Methylobacterium currus: one gene and its partner. The protein of the gene in region 2 interacts with the protein of the main gene of each other region in a pairwise test. Links are inferred from orthologs where the notes say so. Each region holds a gene or a part of one and is shown on either strand. Other genes may lie near its edges.

Region 1 (2,933 bases), 5.7 Mb from region 2 along the record:
GACGGCCTGGGGCATGGATGACTCGACTTTCGTGGTGACGATGCGCCTGAATCCCCCTCTCCCCGCGGGCGGGGAGAGGAGGATGCGCACAATCCGGGTTGAGAAAGTCCCGACCTGAGCGACGGAAACGCTAGAACGGCAACTTCATGCCCGGGGGTAGCGGCAGGCCCTTGGTCAGCTCCTGCATCCGCTCCTCCGCGGCCCGCTCGGCCTTGGCCTTGGCGTCATTGAGCGCCGCGACGATCAGGTCCTCCAGGATCTCCTTCTCGTCCGGCACCAGCAGCGAGGCATCCAGGGTGAGGCCCTTCACGTTGCCCTTCGCGGTCATCGTCACCGTGACGGAGCCGCCGCCGGACGCGCCCGAGACCTGGACGGCGTCGAGCTCGGACTGAAGGTCGGCCATCTTCTTCTGCATGGCCTGGGCCTGCTTCATCAGTCCCATGATGTCCATGGCGGCGTCCTCGCAATGTGAGACAGGATTCGAAACGGATGTGGGGTGCCGGCGGGCCGTCGGCTACGGGTCTGCCGGTTACAGATCCGGATCGTCGGAATCCGGCGGCGCCTCGTCGAGGGCCGGGGGCTCCAGCGTCTTGTCGCGCACGTCGACGATCTGGGCGCCCGGGAAGTTCTTCAGCACCGCCTGGACCAGCGGATGACTCGCCGCGCCCTGGTGGCGGCTTTCGACCGCGGCCCTGGCCCGGGCGTCGAGCGTCTGCTCGCCGGTCTCCTGCGACAGGGCCACTACCCAGCGCCGGCCGGTCCAGGCCTCCAGGGCGCGGGCAAGGTCGGTACCGAGCGTCGCGCGTCCGCCCTCGGCGAGACGGAACTCGATCCGGCCGTCCTCGAAGCGGACGAGGTGCACGTCCCGCTCCAGCGCCATCTTCAGGCCGATGTCGCGGCGCTCGTCAGCGAGCGCCACCACGTCCTCGAACCGGCGCAGCCGCGGGCCGGATTCCGCCTTGGCGGCGAGTTTGGGAGCCGGGGCGGGCTGGACCAGCGTCGGGCGCGGCGTCGCTGCGGGAGGCGGCGCGGGGCGGGGCGCCGCCTCGGCCGGGGGCACCTCCGGCAGGCTGCGCGCCAGGGCCGGCGCCGCCGCGGCGGCCGCCGGCCCGCGCAGGGCGACGGGCGCGGAAGCCGGGATCTCGCGTAATGTCGGCGCCGCCTGCGCCACCGGCGCAACGGGTTGAACGGCCGCCGGCGCCCGAGCCGGGAGGCCGACGCTGCCGCCCTCCCGGATCTGGCGCAGGGCCTCGTCCGGCGTCGGCAGGTCGGCGGCGTAGATCAGGCGCACCAGCGCCATCTCGGCCGCCGCCAGCGGCCGGGTCGCCGCCTGCACCTCGGGGATCGCCTTGAGCAGGATCTGCCAGGCGCGGGAGAGGGCCCGCACCGAGAGCCGGTCGGCGAAATCGCCGCCGCGCACCCGCTCGACCTCGCTCAGCGAGGTGTCGGAGCGGGCCGAATCGGGGGCGAGCTTGAGGCGGGTGACGAGGTGAGTGAACTCGGCGAGGTCGGAGAGCACCACGGCCGGGTCGGCCCCGGATTCGTGCTGCGCCCGCAATTCCGCGAAGGTGGCGGGCACGTCGCCGCGCATCGCCGCCTCGAACAGGTCGACGACCCGGGCCCGGTCGGCCAGCCCGAGCATGTCGCGCACCGTCTCGGCGGTGACGTGGCCGGCGCCGTGGGCGATCGCCTGGTCGAGGAGCGAGAGCGAGTCGCGCACCGAGCCCTCGGCGGCGCGGGCGATCGCGGCGAGCGCCTCGGCCTCGGCCGCGACACCCTCGGCGTCGCAGATCTTCTGGAGATGCGCGATCAGCGCGCCCGCCTCGACGCGGCGCAGGTCGAAGCGCTGGCAGCGCGACAGGATGGTGACCGGAACCTTGCGGATCTCGGTGGTGGCGAAGACGAACTTCGCGTGCGGCGGCGGCTCCTCCAGCGTCTTCAGGAAGGCGTTGAACGCCTTCTCGGACAGCATGTGGACCTCGTCGACGATGTAGACCTTGTAGCGCGCCGAGACCGGCGAGTACCGGATGCCGTCGATGATCTGGCGGACGTCGTCGATGCCGGTATGCGAGGCGGCGTCCATCTCCAGCACGTCGATGTGCCGGGATTCCATGATGGCGGCGCAGTGCAGGCCGAGCCGGGGCAGCCGGATCGTCGGCCCGGCATTCGGGTCCTCGGGCAGGGCGTAGTTCAGGCCGCGGGCGAGGATGCGGGCGGTGGTGGTCTTGCCGACGCCGCGCACGCCGGTGAGCATCCAGGCCTGCGGGATGCGGCCGGCCTCGAAGGCGTTCGCCAGGGTGCGCACCATGGCGCCCTGGCCGATCAGGTCGTCGAAATCCTTGGGACGGTACTTGCGCGCCAGGACCCGGTAGGCGGGGGCCGGCTGCCGGGCAGGTTGCGGGCTCTCGGCCGCGCTGAACCCGGGGAGACCCGGCTCGTCGATCGAGGGCGTGCCGGAGGTCTCGTCCATGCGCTCGCAGGGTCGTGAGGGCGGCCCCCGGGATGGGGGCGCACGCGCTCCTGAAAGGGAGTAGGGTGGGAGGCTGGACGAAAACCCGCTCGGTCTCGTTAGGGCTGCTTCCTTCCGGACCTGACCCGGTTGGCGAGTGAAACGTCCCTCGCCAACCTCCCGAGGCCTATATGGCGGGACGAAGCCCGAAACGCAAGCGGGGGTCTGGCCGAGCCTCGAACTCCCGATGGCCGCGAACGCCGTCTGCTCACGGGCCCTTGCTCACCGGCCCTTCCGCCACGGCGCATCGCGCTCCCAGTCGCCGGCCATGATCGACCCGCACGGCTCGATCTCGTCCACGACCTGCGCCAGGTCGTACTTCGCGATCTGGGCCCGCACCGAGGCGGCGTCCTTGTAGGCCGAGGGCAGCTCAGAGTGGTCGGGGATGCCGCAATAGGACCGGATGTCGAGGCCGCTTGCCTGC
Region 2 (4,344 bases):
GCACCTTGCGGTCAGGGCCTCCACTGCGGTGCAGCGTCCGGCCGTCGTGAGCGGGAGAACCGGACACGTGGTCCGGAGACACAGCGCCACGGGGCCCGGAGCGGCCGCAGCGCCTCGCGTCGCGTCCGGCGCGCCGGACGCCCCGCGGCGATGGATCGACGGGAGCGTGATGGCCGCCGTCGCGAGTTCCGCCATCGCGCGTCAGGCCGCTGGTCCGCCGGCCGGGCGCGAAGGTGAGGAGGCAGAGCATCGCCGCGGCTGATGGGCCGCCCCGGGATCCCGGGGCGCCCTCCCCTCAACTCACCTCCACCTGCACCACCCCGGGCACCGCCCGGAGCGCCCCCGCGATCTGCGGCGTCGCCTGGTACTTGCCCCCGAGCTTCACCTCGACCTCCCGCTCACCCCCGTCGAGGATCAGGATCAACGACACCTCCCCCTCCCCGCGCACCTGCAACCGCTGCTGCACGCTGGAGATCGGGCGCTCGTCGCGCAGGTAGATCCGCATGCCCTTCTGGTGGCGGGAAGCGGCCTGGTCGAGGGGTTCGCAGGTCTGGATGCGGGCGCGCACGTCCTCGCCCTCGGTGCTGGCCTGGAGCTGGAGCACAAGGGCGGCGCCGGGCTCCAGCATGTCGCGGTAGTGCTGGAGCCCTTCCGAGAAGATGATCGCCTCGAAATGGCCGGTCTGGTCGGAGAGGGTCACGATGCCGAGCTTGTTGCCGGTCTTGGTGCGCCGCTCGGAGCGGTCGAGCACGCTCGCCGCGACCCGGCCGACCGTGGAGGTGCCGGCGCGGACCGAGCGGCAGAACTCGGCCCAGGTCTGGACCCGGAGCTTCGTCAGGAGGTCGCCGTACTCGTCGAGGGGGTGGCCCGAGAGGAAGAAGCCGACCGCGTCGTATTCGCGCTTGAGCCGGTCGGCCATCGGCCAGGGCTCGTGGGCGGGGATGCGCAACGACACCTCGGCCGCCGCGACGCCGCCGAACATGTCCACCATGCCGACGGTCTCGGCCTCGGCCGCGCCCTGGGCGAGCCGCATCATCGGCTCGACGGCGGCGAAGGCCTTGGCCCGGTCGGGCTCGATCGCGTCGAGGGCGCCGGCCGCCACCAGGCTCTCCAGGGTGCGCTTGTTGACGAGCTTCGGGTTGAGGCGCCGGGCGAAGTCGCCGAGGTCGCGGAACGGCGTCTCGCCGCGGGCCTGCACGATCGCCTCGACGGCGGAGCGGCCGACGCCCTTGATGGCGGCGAGCGCGTAGCGGATCGCGCCGTCATGCACCTCGAAGGTGACGCCGGAGCGGTTCACGTTCGGCGGCTCGACCTTGATGTTCAGGCGCTGCGCGTCCTGGCGCAGTTCGGCGAGCTTGTCGGTGTTGTCGATGTCGAGCGACATCGAGGCGGCCAGGAACTCGACCGGGTAATTCGCCTTCAGGTAGGCTGTCTGGTAGGTGATCAGCGCGTAGGCCGCGGCGTGCGACTTGTTGAAGCCGTAATCGGCGAACTTGGCCAACAGGTCGAAGATCTCGTTGGCCTTGCCCTTGTCGAGGCCGCGCTCGACCGCACCCTTCACGAAGCGGTCGCGCTGGGCGTCCATCTCCGCCTTGATCTTCTTGCCCATGGCGCGGCGCAGGAGATCGGCGTCGCCGAGCGAGTAGCCGGCCAGGACCTTGGCCACCTCCATCACCTGTTCCTGGTAGACGATGATGCCGAAGGTCTCGGCGAGGATCGGCTCCAGCTTTTCGTGCGGGTACCAGTTCTTCTCGTTGCCGGCGTCGCGGCCGAGCTTGCGCTCGCAATAGACCGGGATGTTGGCCATCGGGCCCGGGCGGTAGAGCGCCACCAGGGCGATGATGTCCTCGAAGCGGTCGGCGCACATCTCGACCAGCGCCTTGCGCATGCCGGCCGATTCCACCTGGAACACGCCGACCGTCTCGCCCTTGCGCAGGCGCTCGTAGGTGAGCTGGTTATCGATCGGCAGCGAGGGTAGGTCGACCTCGATGCCGCGCAGCTTCAGCAGGTCGGTCGCGGCGCGCAGGACCGTCAGGGTCTTGAGGCCGAGGAAGTCGAACTTCACCAGCCCTGCCTGCTCGACCCACTTCATGTTGAACTGGGTCACCCGCATCCCGGTCTTCGGATCGCGGTAGAGCGGCACCAGCTCTTCGAGCGGCCGGTCGCCGATCACCACGCCGGCGGCGTGGGTCGAGGCGTGGCGGTGCAGGCCTTCGAGCTTCCTGGCGATGCTCATCAGGCGGGCGACGACCGGCTCCTCCTCGATCGCGCTCTGGAGCTTCGGCTCGCCCTCGATCGCCTGGGCCAGGGTCACGGGGTTGGCCGGGTTCTGCGGCACCAGCTTCGTCAGCTTGTCGACCTGGCCGTAGGGCATCTCCAGCACCCGGCCGACGTCGCGCAGCACGCCGCGGGCGAGCAGCGTGCCGAAGGTGATGATCTGCCCGACCTGGCCCTCGCCGTAGCGCTCCTGCACGTAGCGGATCACCCGCTCGCGGCCCTCGACGCAGAAATCGATGTCGAAATCCGGCATCGAGACGCGCTCGGGATTGAGGAAGCGCTCGAACAGCAGGCCGAAGCGGATCGGGTCGAGGTCGGTGATGAGGAGCGACCACGCGACGAGGGAGCCGGCGCCCGAGCCGCGGCCCGGCCCGACCGGAATGTCGTGCTCCTTGGCCCACTTGATGAAGTCCGAGACGATCAGGAAGTAGCCCGGGAACTTCATGTTGGTGATGACGCGGATCTCGTATTCGAGCCGGTCGCGGTAATCCTTCTCCGTCAGGCCTTCCGCCGGGCCGTGCTGGCGCAGGCGCTCGGTCAGACCTTCTTCCGCCTGACGGCGCAGCTCGGCCGCCTCGTCGGGGGCGATGGCCTGCGCCACAGCCGTCGTCGCGGCAGCGACCTGCGCCTGCACGGCGGCGCCCTCCGGCGTGCCCTGCGACGGGGTGGTGAGGCTCGGCGCGCCGAAGCTCGGCAGGATGGGCTTGCGGGTGCGCGCCCGGTAGGCGCAGCGCATCGCGATCTCGACGGTCGCCTGGAGCGCGTCGGGCAGGTCGCGGAACAGGTCGGCCATCTCGGCCCGGGTCTTGAAGGCGTGGCGCGGGGTCAGGCGCCGGCGCTTGTCGTCGGAGACGAGGCGGCCCTCCGCCACGGCCAGCAGCGCGTCGTGCGCCTCGTAATCCTCGGGCTTGGCGAAGTAGGGCTCGTTCGTCGCCACCAGCGAGAGGCCGTGGCGATCGGCGAGGCGGATCAGCTCGCCCTCGACGGCGCGCTCGTCGGGCAGGCCGTGGCGCTGCAGCTCGACATAGAGGCGGTCCTCGCCGAAGGCCGCCTTCAGGGTCTCGAGCCGGGCCAGCGCCAGCTCGGCCCGGCCGGCGCGCAAGGCGGCATCGATGGGACCGCCCATGCCGCCGGTGAGCGCGATCAGGCCGCCCGCGCATTCGGTGAGCGCCTGAACGGAGACCCGCGGCACCTCGCCGAGGGCGTTGTCGAAATAGGCCCGGCTCGCCAGGCGCAGGAGGTGGCCGTAGCCGGTCTCGTCCTTGGCGAGCAGCACGATGTGCGGATGCGCGGCGTTGAGCTTCGCCCCGGCCTCCGGCGGCTCGAAGGCGACGCTCAGCTGGATCCCGGCGATCGGCTGGATGCCGGAGCCGGCCGCCTTCTCGGAGAATTCGAGCGCCCCGAACAGGTTGTTGGTGTCGGTGAGCGCCAGCGCCGGCTGCCGGTCGGCGCCCGCGGCCTTCACGAGGTCGCCGATCTTCAGCGCGCCCTCGAGCAGCGAGTAGGAGGAGTGGACGTGCAGGTGGACGTAGCCGACGGGCTTCAGGATCTGCAAGGCGACTCGCTCCTCGTGAGCGCGCCAGGATTCCCGGCAGAGCTTGAGGAGTCACCCCTGAATCACCGCCGCTCCACCGCAGAATCGATGGAACCGCCCTGGCCGTGGCCGCGCCGCAACGGCCGCCCGTCAATGCATCGGCGAGAGCGCCACCGCCCACAGGGCGATCGCGCCGGTGAGCAGGCCCATCGAGGCGACCTCCGTGACAGCGAGGAGGATCTTGCGTATGTTCATGGTCTGTCCCCTTTCGTCGGGTGTATGTTTGTTCTTGTTTTGTTCCGTGTCAAAGGGGGTCCGCGCCGGATCCGGTCGATGTGGTGAACGGTTGGTTGACGGGGCCGGGCTCGGCCGGGAACCATGATCCAGCGACATGGATCTCCGGGGTATGGGGCGACCGCGTTGCGGCTCGATCGTCCACGGCCTATCTAGGCGCAACCTTGACGGTGGGTCGCCGGCCCGCCGGGAGTCATCGTTTTCGTTCTAAGCACGAGGTGGCGCATGGCGCGCGACGT

Evidence for each region. The genes of interacting proteins can lie anywhere in the genome.
Region 1: the proteins of dnaE (region 2) and DA075_RS28850 interact in binary tests that used the Escherichia coli proteins (3 or more experiments, as listed by UniProt). The link is inferred for Methylobacterium currus from one-to-one orthologs.

The regions. Positions count from the first base shown.
Region 1 is NZ_CP028843.1:6,282,130-6,285,062, reverse strand. It holds DA075_RS28850 (DNA polymerase III subunit gamma/tau), read right to left. Parts: upstream 2,471-2,933; coding sequence 530-2,470; downstream 1-529. Other genes in the region: DA075_RS28840 (RtcB family protein), read right to left, coding at 2,732-2,933; DA075_RS28855 (YbaB/EbfC family nucleoid-associated protein), read right to left, coding at 131-451; recR (recombination mediator RecR), read right to left, coding at 1-15. UniProt on the Escherichia coli protein: Part of the beta sliding clamp loading complex, which hydrolyzes ATP to load the beta clamp onto primed DNA to form the DNA replication pre-initiation complex.
Region 2 is NZ_CP028843.1:558,456-562,799, reverse strand. The notes cover bases 96-4,185. They hold dnaE (DNA polymerase III subunit alpha), read right to left. Parts: upstream 3,833-4,185; coding sequence 296-3,832; downstream 96-295. Also shown: DA075_RS02590 (glutamate--cysteine ligase), read left to right, coding at 4,331-4,344. UniProt on the Escherichia coli protein: DNA polymerase III is a complex, multichain enzyme responsible for most of the replicative synthesis in bacteria. This DNA polymerase also exhibits 3' to 5' exonuclease activity. The alpha chain is the DNA polymerase catalytic subunit.